One region of the Microbacterium sp. ZW T6_19 genome, then DNA from elsewhere that is predicted to be linked to it. Evidence: predicted binding sites of a transcription regulator. Region 1 holds the regulator's gene; each other region holds the start of a gene.
What was found. The regulator LexA, encoded in region 1, represses DNA repair genes until DNA is damaged. The targets are predictions, from matches to a motif close to TCGAACANNTGTTCGA.
Positions count from the first base shown of each region.

Region 2: a site for LexA is predicted at 5,844-5,859, ahead of ACI3KT_RS08080 (DUF222 domain-containing protein). Genes of this name have one in related genera too.
Region 3: a site for LexA is predicted at 1,960-1,975, ahead of recA (recombinase RecA). Genes of this name have one in related genera too.

Region 1 covers NZ_JBJDRH010000004.1:349,398-357,240, reverse strand. The annotation lists gene hisB (imidazoleglycerol-phosphate dehydratase HisB) at 1-283, opposite strand, end outside; gene ACI3KT_RS08715 (histidinol-phosphate transaminase) at 280-1,374, opposite strand; gene ACI3KT_RS08710 (LysM peptidoglycan-binding domain-containing protein) at 1,492-1,854, opposite strand; gene lexA (transcriptional repressor LexA) at 2,149-2,835, shown strand; gene metE (5-methyltetrahydropteroyltriglutamate--homocysteine S-methyltransferase) at 2,955-5,267, opposite strand; gene ACI3KT_RS08695 (methylenetetrahydrofolate reductase) at 5,299-6,258, opposite strand; gene ACI3KT_RS08690 (S9 family peptidase) at 6,453-7,843, shown strand, end outside.
Region 2 covers NZ_JBJDRH010000004.1:212,843-220,685, forward strand. The annotation lists gene mmsA (multiple monosaccharide ABC transporter ATP-binding protein) at 1-245, shown strand, start outside; gene mmsB (multiple monosaccharide ABC transporter permease) at 242-1,591, shown strand; gene ACI3KT_RS08065 (substrate-binding domain-containing protein) at 1,652-2,770, shown strand; gene ACI3KT_RS08070 (hypothetical protein) at 2,860-3,657, opposite strand; gene ACI3KT_RS08075 (hypothetical protein) at 3,651-4,190, opposite strand; gene ACI3KT_RS08080 (DUF222 domain-containing protein) at 4,246-5,805, opposite strand; gene ACI3KT_RS08085 (hypothetical protein) at 5,918-6,700, shown strand; gene ACI3KT_RS08090 (alpha/beta fold hydrolase) at 6,705-7,421, shown strand; gene ACI3KT_RS08095 (ABC-F family ATP-binding cassette domain-containing protein) at 7,428-7,843, shown strand, end outside.
Region 3 covers NZ_JBJDRH010000002.1:466,879-474,721, reverse strand. The annotation lists gene ACI3KT_RS04840 (DNA translocase FtsK) at 1-168, shown strand, start outside; gene pgsA (CDP-diacylglycerol--glycerol-3-phosphate 3-phosphatidyltransferase) at 168-743, shown strand; gene ACI3KT_RS04830 (CinA family protein) at 740-1,222, shown strand; gene ACI3KT_RS04825 (helix-turn-helix domain-containing protein) at 1,358-1,666, shown strand; gene ACI3KT_RS04820 (DUF3046 domain-containing protein) at 1,685-1,909, shown strand; gene recA (recombinase RecA) at 2,173-3,216, shown strand; gene ACI3KT_RS04810 (regulatory protein RecX) at 3,274-4,095, shown strand; gene miaB (tRNA (N6-isopentenyl adenosine(37)-C2)-methylthiotransferase MiaB) at 4,230-5,777, shown strand; gene miaA (tRNA (adenosine(37)-N6)-dimethylallyltransferase MiaA) at 5,884-6,792, shown strand; gene ACI3KT_RS04795 (dihydrofolate reductase family protein) at 6,789-7,316, shown strand; gene ACI3KT_RS04790 (GNAT family acetyltransferase) at 7,340-7,771, shown strand; gene dapF (diaminopimelate epimerase) at 7,795-7,843, shown strand, end outside.

The DNA.
Region 1 (7,843 bases):
GCGAGATGCCCGACTTGTCGCCGAGTGCCTCGCGGATCGCCTGGCCGAGCACGATCGAGACGTCCTCGACCGTGTGGTGCGCGTCGATGTCGGTGTCGCCGGATGCGCGCACGGTGAGGTCGGTGAGCGAGTGCTTCGCGAACGCCGTGAGCATGTGATCGAAGAACGGCACGGAGGTGTCGATGTGACTGACGCCCGTCCCGTCGAGGTTCAACTCGAGTTCGACGGTCGACTCGGACGTGCTGCGGACACGACGAGAGGTGCGAGGCGCGGGGGTGCTCATGAAGCCGATCCTATCGAGGCGAGAGCGTCCAGGAACGCCGTGGTCTCCGCCTCGGTTCCCGCGGTGACGCGGAGGTGCCCGGGGATCCCGACGTCGCGGATGAGCACGCCCTGGTCGTACAGCCCCTGCCAGGTCGCCTTCGGATCGGACACGCCACCGAACAGGACGAAGTTCGACCAGGACTCGTGGGGGGTGTAGCCGAGCGCCTCGAGCGTGGCCGAGATGCGGTCGCGCTGCTCGACGATCTCGTCGACCATCCCCAGCATCACGTCGGCGTTGCGCAGAGCGGCGACGGCAGCGGCCTGCGTGAGCGCACTCAGGTGGTACGGCAGACGCACCAGCCTCAGTGCGTCGATGAACGCGGGGTCGGCGGCGAGATAGCCGACTCGGGCGCCCGCGAAGGCGAAGGCCTTGCTCATGGTCCGCGAGACGGCGAGGCGCGGACGCCCCTCGAGCAGGCTGAGGGCGGATGCCGCATCCCGCGGCGCGAACTCCTGATAAGCCTCGTCCACGATCACGATGCCACGAGCCGCGTCGTACACCGCCTCGACCACGTCGAGCCCAAGCGGCGTGCCGGTCGGATTGTTCGGCGAGCACAACAGGATCACGTCGGGATCCGCGTCGCGCACCTGCGCCGCGGCGTCGTCCGGGGTGATCGTGTAGTCCGGCTCGCGGGTGCCGGCCACCCAGCGGGCACCTGTCCCCTGAGCGATCAGCGGATACATCGAATAGGTGGGCGCGAAACTGAACGCGGTGCGCCCAGGGCCGCCGAAGGCCTGCAGGATGTGCTGCAGCACCTCATTCGATCCGTTGCCCGCCCAGATCTGCTCGGAGGTCAGACCGTGCCCGAGGTACGACGCGAACGCCTCACGCAGCGTCGTGAACTCCCGGTCGGGGTAGCGGTTCACGTCGCGGATCGCGACCGCGATGTCGTCGAGGATGTCGCTGGCGACGGCATCCGGCACCGGATGGGTGTTCTCGTTGACGTTGAGCGCGATCGGGAGGGGAGCCTGAGGTGCACCGTAAGGCGTCAGCCCCCGGAGGTCGTCGCGAAGCGGCAGGTCGTCAAGAGAAGCGGTCACCCTTCCCATGCTAGAACGCACCGGCTATGCAACCGAGCCAGGTGACACACTTCGCCCCTTGGGTTCCTGAGCCTGCCGAAGGACGCTCCCAGAACCGAACGATGGTCAGTTCGCGTACATCGATGGTCAGCTCGTGTACCGAGCAGGGATCGCGAGCTCGTCACCGACCTGCAGGGTCGAACCCTCGAGCATGTTGAGGTCGCTGATCTCGTCCATGACGCCGCGCGGGTCCTCATTCGGAGCGACCTTCGAGGCGATCGACCAGAGCGAGTCACCGGGCACGACCGTGACGGTCTCGAACGTCGCCGTGGAGACCGCGTCGTTCGAGGCCAGAGCGCTGCCGCCGCTGAGGACGCCGAATGCGATACCAGCGGCGAGAGGGATCGACGCGAGGGCCAGGAGCACACGGCGACCACGCGCCGTCACTCGCAGGCGCGTCGCCGGACGTGCCGGAAGAACTGCCGCGGTGCCGAAGGCGATGGTGCTCATGTCGTGCTCCTTCTTGTCGCTTCCCTGCGGGAAGCCCCCTGAGGGGGAAGTTGGCGTAGCGTTCGCATTCAGGACTCGGCCGGGAGCCGTGGATGCGAAGCTACGTTCCGAATCTATATTCGAATTCGAACATCTGTCAAGCGTTCTTCGAAACCTGGTTCGAGAATCTGCCGACACGCTCGAACAGATCTTCCAGATCGGCCCGTTTCTCGGATACGGTTTCGATACGGACACCACATCACGGACCACCGACATTCGAACTGCGGCCCCGGAATCACGCATCTAAGGAGCACGATGAGCGACAACTCCGCACCTGAGCCCGAGGCGCCGCGCACCCGTCGCCGAAAGAGCCTGAGCCCCAAGCAGATGGCGATCCTCGAGGTGATCCAGAACTCGATCAGCCGGCACGGCTATCCGCCGAGCATGCGCGAGATCGGCGACGCCGTCGGCCTCAAGTCGCTGTCGAGCGTCACCCATCAGCTCGGCCAGCTCGAGCTCAGCGGCTACCTGCGCCGCGACCCTGGAAAGACCCGTGCCATGGAGGTGCTGATCGATCTGCCAGGCACGAGCGGCGAGAACCCCGCCGACGTCGCGACCCCGGTGGGCGATGCCGCCCTGGTGCCGCTCGTCGGACGCATCGCAGCCGGAGTCCCGATCACGGCCGATCAGCAGGTCGAGGAGATCTTCCCGCTCCCCCGCCAGCTGGTAGGCAAGGGCGACCTGTTCATGCTCAAGGTGTCAGGCGAGTCCATGATCGACGCGGCGATCTGCGACGGCGACTGGGTCGTCGTCCGCACCCAGCACACGGCCGAGAACGGCGAGATCGTCGCCGCCATGCTCGACGGCGAGGCCACAGTCAAGGTCCTCCGCCGTCGTGACGGTCACACCTGGCTGCTCCCCCGGAACTCCGCTTTCGAACCGATCCTCGGCGACGAATCGACGATCCTCGGCAAGGTCGTGGCGGTGCTCCGCGCCGTCTGAACGGTCTCCGACGCGCAGAAGCCCCCTTCACAGGTGAAGGGGGCTTCTGCTGTTCGCGGGCGGCGCCGGCATCCGTTCTCGGCGGGCTCCCGGCACTGCTGCGGACCGACGATCCTCGATCAGACGGCGACCGAGACGTCCTCCCGGACGCGACGGGTCGCCTCGACGATGTTGCGCAGCGACGCGACCGTCTCGTCGTAGCCGCGGGTCTTCAGACCGCAATCGGGGTTCACCCAGAGCTGACGCAGCGGGATCTCGTCGACGGCCCGGCGCAGGAGCGCCTCGACCTCTTCGACGCTCGGCACCCGCGGCGAGTGGATGTCGTACACGCCGGGCCCGATGCCGTGGTCGAAGCCCGCCTCGGCGACGTCCGCGACGACCTCCATACGGCTGCGTGCCGCCTCGATCGAGGTGACGTCGGCGTCGAGCGCCCGGATCGCGTCGATCACGACCCCGAACTCCGAGTAGCAGAGGTGCGTGTGCACCTGCGTGCCTGAGGCGGCTCCACCCGTGGCGAGACGGAACGAGTCCACCGACCACTGCAGGTACTCGGGCTGGTCCGCCTTCTTGAGCGGGAGCAGCTCGCGCAGCGCGGGCTCGTCGACCTGGATGATCGCGATGCCCGCGGCCTCGAGGTCGGCGATCTCATCGCGCAGCGCGAGCGCGACCTGGTTGGCCGTCTCGGCGAGCGGCTGGTCGTCGCGGACGAACGACCAGGCGAGGATCGTCACGGGGCCCGTGAGCATGCCCTTCATGTGCGCGGTGGTCAGTGACTGCGCGTACGTGGACCAGCCCACCGTGATGGGCGCCGGACGCGAGACGTCGCCCCAGAGGATGGACGGACGCGTCGCGCGGGAACCGTAGGACTGCACCCAGCCGTTCTCGGTGACGTCGAAGCCATCGAGGTTCTCGGCGAAGTACTGCACCATGTCGTTGCGCTCCGGCTCGCCGTGCACGAGGACGTCGAGACCGAGATCCTCCTGCAGTGAGACGACGCTGGCGACTTCACGGCGCAGGAACTCCTCGTAGTCCTCCACGGGGATCTCGCCCTTCGTGAAGCGGGCGCGTGCCTGGCGGATGTCACCGGTCTGCGGGAACGATCCGATCGTGGTGAGCGGCAGGGCGGGCAGGCCGAGCGCCTCCTGGGCCGCTTCGCGCTCCTCGTAGGACGCACGCGAGAAGTCGGCGTCGGTGAGGGCGCGATCGCGCACGGCGCCGTCGCGCACGCCCGGGGCCGACAGTCGGTCGGCCAGGGCGGCGGATGCCGCGTCGAGCTCGGCCGCGATCGCGCTGCGTCCTTCGGCGAGGCCGCGAGCGAGGGTCACGACCTGCGCGACCTTCTGGTCGGCGAACGCGAGCCACGAGACCAGGCGCGCGTCGAGCTTCGTCTCGTCGTCGACGTCATGCGGCACGTGCAGCAGCGAGGTGGAGGTGGATGCCGAGACGGATGCCGCACCGAGTCCGCCCAGCGCCTCGAGCTTGTCGGCCGCCGCAGCGAGATCGCCGCGCCAGATGTTGTGCCCGTCGATCGCTCCCCCGACGAGGGCCTTGCCTTCGAGGCCCGGGGCCTCCGCGGGCACTCCACCGCGGACGAGGTCCACCCCGATCGCCTCGATCGGGGCGGCGGCGAGCACCGGGAACACCTCGCCGAGGTCGGCGTAGGGAGCTGCGACCAGGATCGAGGGACGGTCGGACGAGCCACCGAGCACAGCCAGCGCGCGGGCCGCAGCATCCGCCAGTTGGGCGACGGACGCGGGCAGCGACTCGCTCACGAGCGCCGGTTCGTCGAGCTGCACCCACTCCGCTCCCGCATCCTTCAGGGCCGCGAGGAGTTCGACGTAGACGGGCAGAAGGTCGTCGAGGCGGGAAAGCGGGTCGAAGTCATCGGGCGCGCCGTCCGCCGCCTTCGCCAGCGCGAGGAGCGTGACGGGTCCGACGATCACAGGACGCGTCACGAAGCCGGCGGCGACGCCCTCGGCGACGTCGCGCACGAGACGGTCGTCGGAGAGCGAGAAGCTCGTGTCCGGCCCGATCTCGGGCACCAGGTAGTGATAGTTCGAGTCGAACCACTTCGTCATCTCGAGCGGAGCGCGATCGCCCTCACCGCGCGCGATCGTGAAGTAGGCGGGAAGCCCGATCGTGCCGTCCGCCGCGCGGAGGTCTTCGAAGCGTGCGGGGATCGCACCGACGGCGACTGCGGCGTCGAGCACCTGGTCGTAGAAAGAGAACGACTCGGGGATGGCGGAGTCGGCGCGGCCGAGACCGAGCGAGGCGAGCCGTTCGCGGGTCGCGGCTCGGAGTTCCGCGGCGGTCGCCTCGAGCTGGGCGAGGTCGGAGCGACCGGCCCAGAACGCCTCGACGGCCTTCTTGAGCTCGCGGCGTCGGCCGATGCGGGGGTAGCCGAGGATGGTGCCCTCAGGGAATCCGGACATGGTGGAGCCTTTCGATGGGGGTTCAGCGGGGTCAGCGGATGCGAGCGACCGGCAGGACGCCGGCCTCTTCGAGAACGGTGAGCACGGTGTCGTGCTGGTTGAACGCATACAGGTGGATGCCGGGGGCACCGCCCGCGATCACCTCGCGGGCGAGACGGGCCGCCCACTCGACGCCGATCTCATGGCGCCCCTCCGGCGTCGGCTCGACATCGAGCGCGATGGCGAGTTCGCTCGGCAGGGTCTCGCCCGTCAGCTCCAGCACGCGGGTGAGGCGCACGGGCGACACGATCGGCATGATGCCGGGGAGGATCGGGATGGTGACCCCCTCGGCGCGCGCCTTCTCGACGAAGCTCAGGTAGTCGTCGGAGTGGAAGAACAGCTGTGTGATCGCCGACGTCGCACCCGCCGCCTGCTTCGCGAGCAGGGCGTCGATGTCCTGCCAGCGATGGGTCGACCGCGGATGCCCGTTCGGGAAGGCCGCCACGGCGACGGACGCCTTCCGCCGGGCACCCACCGTCGCTGCTCCCGGGAACCCCGGGACGGGCGACTCCTCGTAGGGTGACCGTTCCGCCTGCACGCGATCGATCAGCTGCACGAGCTGCGCCGCGCTCTCGAGGTCGCCGAGGAACGGTTCGTCGTGGCCGACAGGCGGGTCGCCGCGCAGCGCGAGGAAGCTGAGGATTCCGGCATCCAGGAACTCCCTGATGAGGCCCGCCGCACCCGCATAGGTGTTGCCGACGCAGGTGATGTGCGCGAGCGGCTCGACGTCGGTGTGCTCGCGGATGAATCGCAGAACTTCGAGCGAGCGCCCGCCGGTCGAGCCGCCGGCGCCGTAGGTCACCGAGATGAAGTCCGGCCCTGCGGCGGCGAGCCGTCGCACCGTCTCGTGCAGCGCCGTCTGGCTCGACTCGGAGCGCGGCGGGTACAGCTCGAACGAGAACGGCACTCTGCTGGTCTGATCTGCAGAGGGCTTCGTCGTCTCGGAAGACATCTTCTACTCCAGGGGACAGGGCGGGCACAGGGCCGCGAACGACGCGCTTCTGCGTCTCTTTCGCGGGCGGGTGCCGGGCTCGGCTGTCGCTCCACGCTCAGGGTGAACCGGGCGTTTCCAGAAACCTATGGCAATCCTCCGCGCTCCGCATCAACTGTGACGTCGTGTGTCATCGTCGCAATAGGCTCGAGGTCATGTCGACGCCGTTCGGGTTCTGGCCCTCGCCCTTCACCGCCGCGTCGGTCGCGGCATCCGTCCCTCGCATCGACGGATCGGCCTTCGTCGGCGAGGAGATCTGGTGGGGCGAGTCCGTGCCTGCCGAGGGCGGGCGGATGACCGTGCGGAGCACCTCGGGACGAGAAGTGCTGCCCGCTCCCTGGAGCGCCCGTTCCCGCGTGCACGAGTACGGTGGCGGATCCTGGGCGGCCGACGCCGACGGCACGCTGTTCTTCGTCGACGCCCGCGATCAGCGGGTGCACCGCCTCGAGCCCGGCGTCGAGCCGGTGCCCCTCACGCCCGCGGGTCCCGCGCACGGAGGCCTCCGCCTGCAGCGCGGGCGTCTGTTCGCCGTGCGCGAGGATCTCTCCGTCGATCCCCACCTGCGCGCGATCGTCGAGATCCCGTCCGACGGCTCCGCGGCCGATGATCCCTCGGCGATCCAGGTGATCGTGGAAGGCACAGTCTTCTTCGCGCATCCCGCCCTCTCCCCCGACGGCAGCCGCATGGCCTGGGTCGAGTGGAGCGGCAGCCGGATGCCGTGGCAGGAGGCGCAGCTGGTGACCGTCGATCTCGACGACCAGAGTCTCGCTCCGATACGCACCAGAGCGGCGCTGCAGCCGGAGTGGATCGGCGACGACGAGCTGCTCTTCGCAGACGATCCGGACGGCCGGTGGCAACTGCACCGCCTGCGGCTGGAACGGTCGGCCCCGGTGAGCGAGGCCGTGCCCGTCACCACGACGGATGCCGACACCGGTTACGGACTGTGGGTGCTGGGCAACCGCTGGTACCAGCCGCTGTCCGACGGACGGATCGTCGCGGTGCGCACGAACGGGCGCGACGAGGTCGTCGTGATCTCACCCGAGGGCGCGCCGCGCACTCTGGACGCGCCCTGCGACGGCCACGTGAGCGTCGACGCAGCTGAGGGATCGCGCGTGCTGCTCAGCGGCAACGGTTCGACCGTCTCACCAGGCGTGTGGTGCGCAGACGCGGACACCGGTGTCGTGACCACGATCGCCGGCGGGACGCCGGTCGACGCGGCCTGGATGCCACCCGCGCGCGGGATCGTCGTCGACGGCGAGCATGGTCCCGTGCACGCCTTCGCCTATCCCCCCGCGAATCCCCACGTCGAGCCGCCGTCCGACGAGCTCCCGCCGTACGTCGTCTTCGTGCACGGCGGGCCCACCGCGCACGTCACAGGCGCGGCGTCCACCGCCATCGCCTTCTACACCAGCCGCGGAATCGGGGTGCTCGACGTGAACTACGGCGGCTCCACCGGCTACGGCCGCGCCTATCGCGAGCGGCTGCTCGGCGAGTGGGGCGTCGTCGACGTCGACGACGTGATCGCCGCCGCACGAGGCCTTGCGGA
Region 2 (7,843 bases), 140 kb from region 1:
ACGAGCCGACCCGTGGCATCGACGTCGGCGCCAAGTACGAGATCTACGCGATCATCAACCAGCTCGCAGCTCAGGGCAAGGGTGTCATCGTCATCTCCAGCGAGCTCCCTGAACTGCTGGGAATCTCCGACCGCATCTACACCGTTTTCGAAGGCCGGGTCACCGACTGCATCCCGGCCGATCAGGCAACTCCGGAGGCCCTCATGCGCAGCATGACCTCCTCGAACCAGAAGGCTTCCGCATGAGCACCGACACTTCGCAGACGTCGTCGTCATTCCACTTCCGCGACATCACCAAGATGTTCGGCGGCGGTCAGTCCAAGCTGCGCCAGTTCGGCATCCTCGGCAGCCTGATCGTGATCCTGGCGCTGTTCCAGCTGCTCACCTTCGTCGTCAAGGGCACGGGACTCACGCTGTCGCCCGAAAACCTGATCAACGTCGTCAACCAGTACTCGTACATCCTGATCCTCGCGATCGGCATGGTGATGGTGATCATCATGGGCCACATCGACCTGTCGGTCGGCTCGGTGGCGGCGTTCACCGGCATCATCGTCGCGAAGTCGATGGCGGAGTGGAACCTCCCCTGGCCTCTCGCGATCGTGCTGGGCATCGGCGTCGGCATCCTCGTCGGTGCTTGGCAGGGCTTCTGGGTCGCCTACGTCGGCGTCCCCGCGTTCATCGTGACGCTGGCCGGAATGCTGTTCTTCCGCGGTGCGAACCAGTTCATCGGACAGTCCACCACCATCCCTGTCCCGCCGGGATTCCGGGTGATCGGTTCCGGATACCTGCCCGAGCTCGCACTGCCGCTGAACTTCAACGTGCTCACGATGGTCCTCGCCCTGCTCGGCGTCGCGTGGATCGTGTTCTGGGAGATCCGCACCCGCGGAGTGCAGAAGAGGATGGGCTCCGTCAGCGCGCCGCTCTGGGTGAGCGTCATCAAGGTCGTGCTGATCTCGGCCGTGATCCTGGTCGCGGGCTGGCTGTTCGCCACCGGCCGCCCGGGCACCAGCTTCCCGGTCTCGGGCATCATCCTGCTCGTGCTCGTCATCCTCTACTCGTTCGTCACCAACAACACGGTGTTCGGCCGCCACATCTACGCGGTCGGCGGCAACCGCCAGGCATCCCGTCTGTCCGGCGTGAAGGACCGCTGGGTCGACTTCTTCGTGATGATGAACATGTCGGTCCTCGCGGCTCTCGCGGGCATGATCTACGTGGCCCGCGCGGCGGCATCCGGTCCACAGGACGGCAACGGCTGGGAGCTCGACGCGATCGCGTCGGTGTTCATCGGCGGCGCTGCGGTCTCGGGCGGTATCGGCACGGTCATCGGGTCGATCATCGGTGGTCTCGTGATGGCGTTCCTCAACAACGGCCTCGCCCTCATGGGCGCCGGCGCAGACGTCGTCTCGATGATCAAGGGCCTCGTGCTGCTGTTCGCCGTCGCGGTCGACGTATGGAACAAGCAGCAGGGTCGACCCTCGCTGACCGGTTTCATCATGCGCCGGTTCGCGTCGAAGGAGACTCCGGCCGTTCCGCCGCTCACTCCCAACCAGACCTACGAAACCCCCGCTGTCGACAAGACGAGCGGCAAGTAGGCGGATTCCCCGCGCATGGCTCGCGCAGAGAATCTGTCCCTCACCAGAGAAAGAGATCGCATGAAGAAGATCATCGTCACAGCGACAGCGCTTGTCGCAGCGGCAGCCTTCACCCTCACCGGTTGCTCTTCGGAGCGCGGCGGCGGCACCGACGGCGGCACCGAAACGGCGGCCACGAAGGGCTTCGCTGCGGATGCCACGATCGGCGTCGCGCTTCCCGACAAGACCAGTGAGAACTGGGTCCTGGCCGGTCAGCTGTTCACCGACGGTCTGGAGAAGGCTGGCTTCAAGGCTGACGTCCAGTACGCTCCCGCGTCGAACACGGTCGCCGAGCAGCAGAACCAGATCCAGGCCATGGTGACGGGTGGCGCGAAGGTCATCATCATCGGCGCGAAGGACGGCAAGCAGCTCGCGACCCAGGTCGAGGCCGCTCGCGACGCCGGCGTCACGGTCATCGCGTACGACCGTCTGATCGAGAACACGGAGGCCGTCGACTACTACGTCGCGTTCGACAACTTCAAGGTCGGTGAACTGCAGGGCAACGCTCTGCTCGACGGCCTCGAGGCGCGCGCCGGCCACGCGGCTCCCTACAACATCGAGCTGTTCTCCGGTTCGCCCGATGACGCCAACTCGAAGGTCTTCTTCGACGGTGCCATGAGCGTGCTGCAGCCGAAGATCGACGACGGCACGCTGAAGGTCGTCTCCGGCCAGACTGAGATCGCGCAGACCGCGACCGAGGGCTGGAAGGCTGAGAACGCTCAGCGTCGTATGGACTCGCTGCTGACCGCGTCGTACGGTTCCGAGACGCTCGACGGCGTCCTGTCGCCGAACGACACGCTGGCTCGCGCCATCATCACCTCGGTCACGGGTGCCGGCAAGCCGGCTCCGGTCGTCACCGGTCAGGACTCCGAGGTCGAGTCGGTCAAGTCGATCATGGAGGGCGTGCAGTACTCCACGATCAACAAGGACACCACGCTGCTCGTCGAGCAGTCGATCAAGATGGTCCAGCAGCTGCAGAAGGGCGACAAGGTCGACGTCAACGACACCGAGTCGTACGACAACGGCGTGAAGGTCGTTCCGGCCTACCTGCTCGACCCGGTCATCGTGACCAAGGAGAACGCCGCTGAGGCGTACGCGAACGTTCCGAGCCTGCTCGAGATCGTGAAGTCGTACCAGTAAGCGGTTCTGACATCGCGGGCGGGCCGTCCGGACCTTCGGGTTCGGGCGGCCCGCCCTTTTGCGTGCGAGGCGGGCAGACCGCTCAGTAATCAGCAGCCGGGGGCGGTGGGCTTCTCGGTGCAGGCGTGGGCGACGAGGGCCGTGTGAGCCTCGAAGATCTGGATCTGCTGGGGTGCGGTCGGAATCGTCAGCTGTCCGGCGATCGGGTACCAACCGCGGCCGAGGTCGACCTCGGCCGAGTAGCGGATGCTGAGACCGGCGTTGTACGTGCCGCGCTCGGTGTAGGTGTGACTGGTCGGGGTGGGGGTGAACTGCGCCTGACCGAGGTCGCCCCACGAGCGCCCCGCTGTCGTGACCGTAGCGTTCGTGCCGTCGCCGTAGGTGTAGTCGTAGCCGACCGGGGTGAAGCGGACGGTGACCGGGAAGCCGAACAGACTCCCGGTCTGCGTGTGCACGGATGCCGCGCCGAGGAAGTTCGTGGGCATGTCGGCGATTCCGGCGTTGGAGGGTTCCGCGGAAAGGGTCGCGGGAGCCGGGGCGAACTGCGCGAGGTCTGTGAGCGTGACTTCGGGGATCTCTCCGACGCCGTTGACCGTCGGCGACACTGGACAGAACTCGATGGTCGTGGTCGTGATGTTGCACTTCTCGACGGGCGTGAAGGTCTTGGTGTCCGGATCGGATGTGCCGTCTGTGGAGTCGGTGCCGGGATCGGTTCTCGTGCCCGTCAGATCCACCGAGCTGCCGGTGTTATCAACGGTGGGGCAGTATCCGAGAGCCTGGACGATGGCGATATCGCAGGTGGCGCTGCTGGCGGCGGCCTGGCTGAGCGCAGTGTTCGGAAGCGCTGGCGCCAAGATCAGGCTCACGAGAATCGTTGCTGTCAGCATTCATCCCCCTGCTGCGAAGAAGATGATGCAACGAACAGTTCTGCTGAAGAGCCTGTGAACGTAACCGTGATCAAGCTGCGGTCGGGGCGGTCAGCTGGCGTCACGTCAGTTCCCGAGGTGTCTACGACTCGTGAAGCACTGATGTCAACACAGACGTCCGCGACGACCTTTGCGACTCGCCCCGAGGTGTCGGCGGATACGGGGCTGAACTGGTGAATCGTGCTAGAGCCAGATATCGAGATTCCTTGCTCCTTTAATGTGCGCTGCGCATCGACGTCGGCTTGCAGGGCATCGCCGGTCAGGAAGGACTCGGGAGCAGATGATGCATCCCCGGCCGCTCTCTTGGCCGAGGCGGCGAGGTACTCCTCGTAGACCTCTTCCGCCGCCGCGAAGGCTTCCTCCTCGCTGGCGAAGGCCGCAGTGGGTGTCGGAGTGGGTTCTGGCTCTGGCGTGCACCCTGACAGGACCGCGACCATCAGCAGTGCAGCGCCGATTCCGGCGAGGGCGTGGGATGCGGTCCTGTGCGATGTCACCCCGAAACGGTAACCCGGATCGGGGTGACAGCGGGAAAGTTATCCACAGGTCGTCTCAGAACGGCGCTCGCACACGGTCGACGAAGATCTCGACGGAATCGCACGGCTCGGACGTCTCCGTAGTGAACACGACGGTGTTCGGTGGCGGGGGAGTGTCGAGGTACGTTCGGCCAGTCGGACTCGTCCATTCGAGCAGCCCGCGCGCCTGGTGTTTCACATGCCAAGGAGAGGCGTGTTTCAAGGTGTGATGTCGCCGGCAGAACGCGCTCAGATTTCCTTCGCTGGTGGATCCGCCCGTGGAAGCGGCGTCATTGTGGTCGAGATCGCATTTGCGGGCGGCGAGCCCGCACGTGGGGAACCGGCATCGTTGGTCGCGGGCTCGAAGGTGACGCTTGAGCTGTTCCGGCGGCCGGTATCGGTCGGCGGCGAGTACCGCACCGGTGACAGGGTGCGTGAGAACCCGGTCCCAGCCAGGAGTGGTCCCGGCGAGGAGGCGTGCCGTGCGGGTGTCGATCGGAACCGCGCCGTCGAGGATCGCGGGCGGAAAACCGTCGATCGTGGGGCGTTTCGTCTCGTCGGCGCTATTCCCGCTCGGCGAACGGCCGTCGGCATCGGTGTCGTCAGTGACGGGGCGTTTCGTCTCGCTGCGCTCGCTCAACGAACGGGGATCTGGATTCGTTCCTGCGGACTCGGCGGGAGACTCTGCGGTGCTCGCGATCGGCCAGCCGTGCTCATCGCCGCGGGCGGGCGCCGGACCGGCATCCGCTCCGAGATCCTGACCCATCAGAGTCATCACGGGCACGGTGATCTCGATCCGTCCACGGATCTCGCCGAGCAACCCGTCTGCGATGTCGTGACCCGCAGGCGAGCCGGTGAGCACGAGATCAGCGAGCAGGTCGGCGCGGATCTCGTCGACCGAGCGAGCATCGGGTGTGAAATCGCCGCCGATCCCCCGCGCCTCTTTCGCCGCACGCAGGTTCTCAGAGCGGATCTCGTGGGCCATCTGCGACAGCCGGTCCATCATCGCGTGCACGAGCACGGCAGGTCCGTGCAGGGTGAGGTCTGCCATCGCGTCGTCCTGATCGCGGGCCCACACTCGCCGCTGCGATCGCGCTTGGCGGTGGCGATCATCGACCGGGAGCTCCTGGAACCGCTCGACGATACGTCGGGCGAGCGGGCGCAGCCTGTTCGGAGACTCGACCTCGGCCAGCGGCAGCACGGCGGCCGCGTAGGCGTCGCGCTGAACGGCATCGATCAGCTGCGTACCCGTCTCGATGATCACATGCGCGTGCGCCGCGGCGATGCGACCGGCGCCCTGCGCCGCCCACACGGTAGGAAAGCCGTCGACCAGGCAGGAGGCCTCGGCGATCCGCCGCTCCACCGTGCGGTCGCTGACCCGCAGCCGCTGCCCGATCTCGGCAGCCACCGTGCGCATCGTCATGTCGCCGCCGTCGGTGTGGTCGCCCTGCTTCGCGATGTCGACGGCCATCCGCCCCGCCAGGGCGAGCAGGCCGTCACGCGCCGCCATCATGGCGTTCACGGTCGCGTCGGCCGCGGCGAGCGACTCGAGCAGATCGGCGAGAGTCGCCATCTGGGAGTCGGTTGCGTCGATCATCGCGTCCATGAGTCCAGTACACCAGGGGCCACGGACATTCGAACGAAGATTCGAGGCGATCGCAGGCCCCGATGATCACAGAACGATAACGACCTTCGCGTAGGGTGGCTCCATGTCGCCGTCCCCGCCTTCCGGTCGTGCCCTCGCCGATTTCGGCGCATCCGAGAACGACCTCGAGAACCTTCCCGGTGGGAGAGGGCTGACCTGGCGCTCTGGCCCTCTCATCCTTCGACCCTCGGGCGGCGATGCTGAGACCGTCTGGAAGGCCGAGGTCTTGGCCGAACTCCGTCACAGTGCCGAATTCCGCATCTCCAGACCGATTCCCGCGCTATCAGGCGGATGGACCAGTGACGGCTGGGAAGCCTGGCAATGGCTGCCCGGCCAGGCCGACGAACGCCGTGTCGCAGACGTACTCCGCGCCGGAGCAGCCTTCCACGCCGCACTCGTCCCGCTCCCACGACCCTCGTTCCTCGACTTCGCCGACGACCCCTGGGCGAGGGCGGACCGGATCGCCTGGGAAGAAGAGCCCCTGCCTGACGACGGCGTGGTGCGCCGTCTTGCGGCGGCGTTCCGCCCGGTCTCGGACGCATCGCAGATGATCCACGGCGATCTGCTCGGCAACGTGATGTTCGCGCAGGGGCACCCGCCGGCGATCATCGACTGGGCGCCGTACTGGCGGCCGACCGGATACGCCGATGCGATCGTCGTGGCCGACGCGGCGTGCTGGCACGGATTGGCCCCCGAGCGCATGCACGAGATGCTCGGCGGCGACGGCCGATACCTCATCAGGGCGCTCGCGTTCCGCATCACGACGTTCCAGCTCCTCGGGGTGTGGGACGCGCAGCTCGAGGAGCGGCATCGGCGGGTCGTCGATGTGGCGCTGCGGGAGGAGTGATCGGATGCTGCTGCGCACCGTCGACGTCGGACACGGCGACAAGACCGCGCTCCTGCTGCACGGGCTGATGGGATCCGCCGAGAGCTGGTGGCGCGTCATCCCTCTGCTGGTCGAGCACGGCTACCGCGTGCTCGCCATGGACCTCCCGGGGCACGGCCTCTCGCCCCGCGACCCCGATCTCACGGTGGCGAAGGCCGCGGCATCCGTCACCGCGACCCTCGAGGCACGAGCACCGCAGCGTCCGCTCCACGCGATCGGCCACTCCTATGGCGCCACGGTGCTCGCCGCCGCCGGACTCGACGCCGAGGTGACCGTATACGTCGACTCCGCCCTGTCGTTCACGGGCGGCGACGACCGTACGCGGCTCATCGAGCGGTACGAGAGCGACCGCCGTAATCGGCAGGATCCGGCGTGGCTTCGCTCTTCCCGCCCGTTCTACACCGCGAAGGATGCCGAGGTCGAAGCCCGTGCCGCGGCCTGCTTCGACCCGGCGACCAGCGCGTCGATCTCGTGCGGAGACGATGTCGTGCTGATGCCCCGGGAAGGGGCGATCCTCGTGCACGCCGAGCCGAGCAACTGGGTCACCGACGATGACAGGCACCGCTTCTCCGAGCAGGGCGTGAGCGTGCGCGGGATCCGCTCCGCCGCCCACACCGTCTGGTACAGCCATTTCGACGAGTTCACGGCATCCGTGCCCGAGGTGTTCGGCGAGTACCCTTGATATGACATGGCACATCTTCTGGGAGCCGAAGCGCTTCACCTCGAATACCCGACCAGAGTCGTCTTCGACTCCGTCACCCTCGGCATCGAGGAAGGGGATCGCATCGGCATCGTCGGCCGCAACGGCGACGGCAAGTCCAGCCTGCTCGGCATGCTCGCCGGCTTCAAGGAGCCGAACTCGGGCCGAGTGACGGTGCGCGGTGGCACCACGATCGGAGTGCTGAGCCAGGCCGACACGCTTGCGGATGACGTGACGATCAGTCAGGCCGTCGTGGGCGACATGCCTGAGCACGAGTGGGCGGGCGTCGCACGCATCCGCGACGTCATCGAAGGGCTGCTGAAGGATCTGCCCTGGGATGCCGAGATCGGCTCGCTCTCCGGCGGCCAGCGCCGTCGGGTCTCGCTCGCGAAGCTGCTAGCAGG
Region 3 (7,843 bases), on a different contig from region 1:
CAGGTGCTCGCGAAGCTCCGTGGTGACGACGCGCCGGCTGCGCCTTCGGCGGCCGCGCCGGCACCGGCCGGCCGCGCGCAGGATCCGGTCGAGGCGCAGTTCGACGGGCTTCCGGTCGTCGAGGCGGAAGGCGACGAAGACGCCTGGGGACTCACGGGGCGCGACTGATGGCCATTCCACGGCAGCTCCCCAACGCGATCACGGTCGCACGCATCCCCCTCGCGGTGGTCTTCTTCGTGTTGCTGCTGCTCGGAGGCACCTATGGCGAGCCGGATCCGGTGCTGCGCTGGGTGGCCGGCGCCCTTTTCATCCTCGCGATCTCCACGGATTGGGTCGACGGGTACCTGGCCCGCAAGTACGACATCGTCAGCGACTTCGGAAAGCTGTGGGATCCGATCGCCGACAAGCTCCTCACCGGAGCCGGATTCATCGGCCTCGCGATCCTCGGCGAGGTGAACTGGTGGATCGTCGCGATCATCCTGGTGCGCGAGTGGGGGATCACCGTCCATCGGCTGATGATCGTGAACGAGCATGTGGTCGCGGCGGCCTGGATGGGCAAGCTCAAGACGACCGTGCAGGCGGTCGCGCTCGGCTGGGCGCTGCTGCCGCTGCACGTGCTCATCGGACTCCAGCCCTGGACCCTCGTCACGGCCGTGCTGATGGTCGTCGTGCTCGTGCTCACCGTCGCGAGCGGCATCGACTACATCGTCGCCCAGGTGCGCGGCACCCGGACGAAGGCGTGAGCGAGGCATCCGAGGTCCTCGAGGAACTGCGTTCCCGAGGATGGACGCTGGGCATCGCCGAGTCGCTGACCGGGGGAGCCGTCGCGGCGGAATGCGTCTCGGTGCCGGGCGCCTCCGCCGTTCTCCTGGGTGCGGTGGTGGCCTACGCGACGCCCGTCAAGCACACTCTGCTGGGAGTCGATGCGGATCTGCTCGATGAGCACGGGCCCGTCCATCCGCTGGTGGCCGCGCAGATGGCCGACGGAGTTCGCTCGGCCGTGGCCGTAGACGGACGCAGGGCGGATGTCGGAATCTCCACGACGGGCATCGCCGGTCCCGACTCGCCTGATGGTCAGCAGGTCGGTACTGTGCACATCGGTGCGGTGACGCCCGAAGGTGCGCGAACGGCGGCCTTCCTGTTCTCCGGAGATCGTGCGCAGATCCGTGCGCAGACGGTGCAGGAGGCGTTCGCCGTGCTGCTCGAACTGCTACGGGAATAGATGGCTCTGCATCAAAGTTGACATGAGTGTGCTCACATTCAAACCACAGGGTGTCAAGGTAGATTCTGTGCAAGCAAGAGGTATTAGACTGGCGATCTCTTCGAGGGCGACCTCGGGAACTGGGAGGAGGTTCCGATGATTCTCGTACGACAGGAAATCGGCGATGTGCTGAGGGACTTCCGTCAGCAGAAGGGGCGTACGCTCCGGCAGGTCGCAAGCAAGGCATCCGTGGCTCTGGGCTATCTCAGTGAGGTCGAGCGCGGGCAGAAGGAAGCATCGAGCGAGATCCTCGCTTCGGTCGCAGAGGCGCTCGACGTTCCGATCTCCACCATCATGCGCGAGGTCGGCGACCGGATCTCGGTGCTCGAGGGCATCCAGGTCTTCCCTGATGTCGTGCCCGACGATCTCGTCGCGTCGATCGAGCCTCAGCTCACGCTGCGCTGATCAGCTCTTCTTTCGTCGATGCGTCGCAGTGAGTTCCTCCGCGCCGTGGACGTCGAGTTCGGGGGGCGCGCGTCCTCGTTGGTCAGCGACCTGGTCCTGACACAGCTCGGAGACCGCACGGCTGCCGCGGCGTTGACAGACGGTCTGCCGCCCCGAGAGATCTGGCTGGCGTTGTGTGCCGAGATGGACGTGCCGATCGAACGACGCCATGGCGCGGGACGATTGGAACCTCGCAAGCGCTGAGGCGGTTGTTCGAGAGATCCGTGTTTCGACACGCCGAATGCGACATGTCCTCGAAGATGTGTTCGATAGGGCGTAGTCTTCTGCACAAGTGGTTCTGATGCCGTGTTATCCCCAGTTCGTGGGCGTCCTGACGCAATGTCCGAGGCTCCTCGTACGGTGAAGACAAGGCCTCGAAGCCATACGCCTTGTCGGAGAGTTCTCCCCATCCGGGGGTGGGCCGCGACAGCCTACAGGCGGCAACACGCGAGCAGAAGGAACACATCATGCCATCACCCGCAGACCGCGAGAAGTCCCTCGAGACCGCACTCGCACAGATCGACCGCCAGTTCGGAAAGGGCTCGGTCATGCGGCTGGGCAGCGATGAGCGCGCTCCCGTCGCCGTGATCCCCACGGGTTCCATCGCTCTCGATGTCGCTCTCGGCGTCGGCGGCCTGCCACGCGGACGCATCGTCGAGATCTACGGTCCGGAGTCGTCGGGTAAGACGACCCTGACTCTGCACGCGATTGCCAATGCGCAGCGCGCAGGAGGCATCGCCGCCTTCATCGATGCCGAGCACGCGCTCGATCCCGACTACGCGGCGAAGCTCGGTGTCGACATCGATGCTCTGCTCGTCTCCCAGCCCGACACCGGTGAGCAGGCGCTCGAGATCGCCGACATGCTCGTGCGCTCCGGAGCCATCGATCTGATCGTCATCGACTCCGTCGCAGCGCTCGTGCCCCGAGCCGAGATCGAGGGCGAGATGGGCGATTCGCATGTGGGTCTGCAGGCCAGGCTCATGTCGCAGGCCCTCCGCAAGCTCACCGGCGGACTGAACCAGACCAACACCACGATGATCTTCATCAACCAGCTGCGCGAGAAGATCGGCGTGTTCTTCGGCTCGCCTGAGACCACAGCCGGTGGTAAGGCGCTGAAGTTCTACGCGTCCGTGCGACTCGACATCCGTCGGATCGAGACGCTGAAGGACGGCACCGACGCGGTGGGAAACCGTACGCGTGTCAAGGTCGTGAAGAACAAGATGGCGCCGCCCTTCAAGCAGGCCGAATTCGACATCCTGTACGGCATCGGCATCTCGCGAGAGGGCAGCCTGATCGACTTCGGTGTCGAGCACGGCATCGTCAAGAAGTCCGGATCGTGGTACACGTACGACGGTGACCAGCTGGGTCAGGGCAAGGAGAACGCGCGATCGTTCCTCCTCAAGAACCCCGACATCGCGCTGGCCATCGAGTCCCAGATCAAGCAGAAGCTCGGCATCGGTGCGCCGGCTGCCGCTCCCGCCGATGAGCTTGCCGAGCGCCGCCCGGCCTGATGCTTCGGCGTCGCTCCGCAACCGTGCTTCGGCGTCGCTCAGCAACCGGGGTGAGTCATGACTGCCGACGATGAGTCGCTTGCCCCTGTCATCCCGCTCTTCGGCGGAGCGCGGAAGAGCCATGGGTCTGATGGTGTGGGGGACGACGCCGCGGGCGTCGTCCCCCGTCCCGCCGAAGAGGCACAGCTCTGGCGCTCCACCTGGTCGTCGACGACGCTCGGAGACGAGCGGCCCGCAGATGCCGGGACGCCGAGCGAACGGCATCCGGCGCGCGGTGCGGCCGGTCGAGCCGCACCGCGGCTGCGCGCTCTGACATCTCACGAGACGCGCGAGCGCGATGCCGCCCCCGACGAGGGCGTCGACCCTGAGCAGGTCAGAAAGGCCGCGGAAGAGGTCCTCGTCCGCCGGCTGCGAACTCGTTCGCTGTCCGTCTCTGAGGCGCGCCTGGTGCTGAGGGGATACGAAGCCGGTGAGCAGAGGCTCGACTCGGCGCAGGTCGACGACGTCATCGACGACTTCTGCCGCCGCGGCTACCTCGACGACGCCGTCCTCGCTGGCCACCTCATCACCTCGGGCGTCGAGCGGAAGGGCCAGGGGAGAGTCGCCCTGTCCCGCCTCCTGACGCAGCGGGGCATCCCGCGCGATGTGATCGATGCGGCTCTCGACGATCTTCCGGACGATGACGTCGAACGGGCCCTCGAGTTCGCGAGATCCAAGATGCGCTCGCTCGCCCGGCTCGACCAGGAGACGGCCAAGCGACGGCTCTCGGGTCAGCTTGCTCGTCGCGGGTACTCCGGGGGTGTCGTCAGCTCCGTGGTCCGGACGGTGATGGGCGAGCAGTTCTCCGGCCCACGGCCCTCGGGCGTGAGATTCGAATGAAGTGCGCGATCGGCCCGGCCGCCGACCGGTGAGGTCATGGCAGCCGGGCCGATCTCGTGCAGCCCGAAGCGCATCAGAGTGCTGACGTGCATCGCGAGCGGTATCACGGCTGTCGATCGTAGAATCGAAGGATCATGACTATCCCTCGCAGTGAACCGACGATCATCGACGCGTCGTCGGCAGCAGTAGACAGCGACGGGCGGCAGCGCTCGTACGAAGTGCGCACGTTCGGGTGCCAGATGAACGTTCACGACTCGGAGCGTCTCTCCGGTTCGCTGGAGAGCGCGGGCTACGTGCGGGCGGCAGCCGGTGACGAGCCTGACGTCGTCATCATCAACACCTGCGCAGTGCGCGACAACGCGGCTGGGAAACTCTACGGAACGCTGGGTCAGCTCGCCTCGGTCAAGCGTCGCAAAGACGGCATGCAGATCGCCGTCGGCGGGTGCCTCGCACAGATGGACAAGCAAGCTGTGCTCGACAAAGCCCCCTGGGTCGACGTCGTCTTCGGAACGCACAACATGGGCTCTCTCCCTGGACTTCTCGAGCGTGCGCGTCACAACGGCGAGGCCGAGCTCGAGATACTCGAGTCCCTGGAGATCTTCCCGTCGACGTTGCCCACCAAGCGCGACTCCGCGCACAGCGGCTGGGTGTCGATCTCAGTCGGCTGCAACAACACGTGCACCTTCTGCATCGTGCCCCATCTGCGGGGCAAGGAGAAAGACCGCCGCCCCGGAGACATCCTCAACGAGATCCGCCTGCTCGTCGAAGACGGCGCGATCGAGGTCACGCTGCTCGGTCAGAACGTCAACTCCTACGGCGTCGAGTTCGGCGACCGTCAGGCATTCGGCAAGCTCTTGCGTGCCGCCGGCGAGATCGAGGGCCTCGAGCGCATCCGCTTCACGAGTCCGCATCCGGCCGCCTTCACCGATGACGTGATCGACGCGATGGCCGAGACGCCGAGCGTCATGCCTCAGTTGCACATGCCGCTGCAATCGGGCAGCGACCGCATCCTCAAGTCGATGCGGCGCTCGTACCGGAGCGAGCGCTTCCTCGGCATCATCGAGCGCGTGCGCGAGCGCATCCCGCACGCGGCGATCACGACCGACATCATCGTCGGGTTCCCCGGCGAGACCGACGAGGACTTCGAAGACACCATGCGGGTCGTCGAGCAGTCGCGGTTCTCCGGAGCCTTCACATTCCAGTACTCGATCCGCGAGGGCACCCCCGCCGCGACGATGGAGAACCAGGTGCCCAAAGAGGTGGTCCAGGAGCGTTACAACCGCCTGATCGCCCTGCAGGAGCGAATCTCGCTCGAGGAGAACCAGAAGCAGGTCGGCCGTGAGGTCGAGCTGTTGGTGTCTGTCGGTGAGGGGAAGAAGGATGCGGAGACCCATCGCCTGACCGGACGCGCACAGGACAACCGTCTCGTGCATTTCGAGGTGACGCCCGGATCCGAGATCCCTCGCCCAGGCGATGCCGTGACCGTGACGATCACCCATGCGGCGCCGTTCCACCTGCTCGCCGACGACCCGACTGCCCAGCCGCTGCGCATCCGTCGCACCCGCGGCGGAGACGCCTGGGATCGGGCGCAGTCCGAGTCGTGCGCGGTGCCCTCTGCGGCATCCGACGGCGCTCCTCGCGCGGTCTCGCTCGGTCTGCCGACTCTGCGCGTGGGCGTGTGAACCCGCAGCGTCAGCGAGAGCGCGCCCTGTCGACGGCACCCCGTGATGCAGGCATCGCCGTGGCAATGTCGCGACCTGAGACCGGAGCCCCAGAGCGAGACGTTCGATGACCCAGAGGCTCTGGGCGGTCGTCGGGGCGACAGGCACCGGCAAGAGCGACCTCGCGCTCGATCTCGCTGAGAGGCTCCACGAGCGAGGAAACCCTGCGGAGATCGTCAACGCCGACGCCATGCAGCTGTACCGCGGCATGGACATCGGCACGGCGAAGCTCTCCCTCGAGGAGCGCCGAGGCATCTCGCACCATCTGCTCGACGTCCGTGACGTCACCGACGAGGCAGCGGTCGCCTGGTATCAACCGCTCGCGCGAGCCGCGATCGCAGACATCCTCGCGCGCGGGGGAGACGCCATCCTCGTCGGGGGCTCCGGCCTCTACGTCTCGAGCGTCGTGTTCGACTTCCGCTTCCCTCCGCGCGACCCCGCTGTTCGGGCGCGACTCGAACGCGAGCTCGATGAACGCGGCGCCGGCGTCCTCCTCGAGCGTCTGCGATCCGCAGACCCGGCGACGGCTGAGCGCATCGATCCCCACAACGGACGCAGGATCGTGCGTGCGCTCGAAGTCCTCGAGCAGGGGAGCGTGACGCACCAGGCTTCGCTGCCATCGGCGCCGGTGCTCTGGCATCCGTCCACGCATCTGATCGGCCTGCACGTCGAGCGGGCTGACCTCGTGCAGCGACTCGATGCGCGAGTGGAGCGCATGTGGGCCGACGGTCTCGCCGACGAGGTCGCACGTCTTCGGGAAGTCGGCTTGGAACGCGGCGCGACCGCGAGCCGCGCGATCGGCTACGCGCAGGCGCTCGCCTGGCTCGACGGCCGTCTCTCACAGGCGGAGGCCATCGCCGAGACGCAGGCCCTCACACGGCGCTACGCGCGTCGACAGGTGTCGTGGTTCAAGCGCTACCCCGGGCTGGAATGGCGCTCACCCATGTCGGATGCCGGTGCCATCATCGACCTATGACGACCCACTACTACACGGCCACCAGCCTCGACGGCTTCATCGCGACGAGCGACCACTCACTCGACTGGCTGCTGAAGCAGGACATCGATATGGACGGTCCGATGGCGTATCCGGGGTTCGTCGAATCCATCGGCGCCCTCGCCATGGGCTCATCGACCTACGAGTGGGTCATGCGGGCCGAGCAGGGGAACTGGGGCTACGAGCAGCCGACGTGGGTGTTCACTCACCGAGACCTCGAGCCTCCGGTCGTCGGTGAGGTCCGTTTCACTCAGGCCGACGTGCGTGAGGTGCACGCGCGAATGATGGAGGCGGCCGGCAGCAAGGATCTGTGGATCGTCGGCGGCGGCGATCTGGCTGGACAGTTCGCGGATGCCGGTCTGCTCGATGAGGTGTGGCTGCAGTACGCTCCCGTGACACTCGGGTCCGGAGCTCCGGTGCTGCCGCGGCCACTCGATCTCGAGCTGATCGAGGTGGCGCGCAATCGGGCCTTCCTCTGCGGGCGCTATCGGGTGCGGAAAGACTGACGGCCGCCCGTAGGCTCGTACTCATGAGCTGGCATGTGAGAAGCTTTCGACGCGATGACATCGAGGCGGTTGTCGCCCTCTGGACTGAGGCCGGTCTCACCCGCCCGTGGAACGATCCACGACTCGATATCGAGAGGAAGCTCGGTGTGCAGCCGGAGCTGTTTCTCGTCGCCACAGAGACAGAGACAGACGCCATCGTCGGCAGCGTCATGGCAGGATACGACGGCCACCGCGGTTGGCTGTACTACCTCGCTGCCGCCGAATCGCACCGCGGCCGCGGTGTCGCTCGTGCTCTCGTTCACGAGGCCGAGAAGCGGCTCCTCGCTATGGGCTGCCCGAAGGTGCAGCTGATGGTGCGCGAAGGGAACGAGGGCGTTCTCGGGTTCTATGACGGTCTCGGGTACGAGCGTTTCTCCGTTCGGAACACGGGGAAGAGACTCATCGCCGACGCATAGTCGCGCCTGAATAGACTGGCCTCATGGTCGCATTCACCAAGGGGCACGGCACAGGCAACGACTTCGTCATCA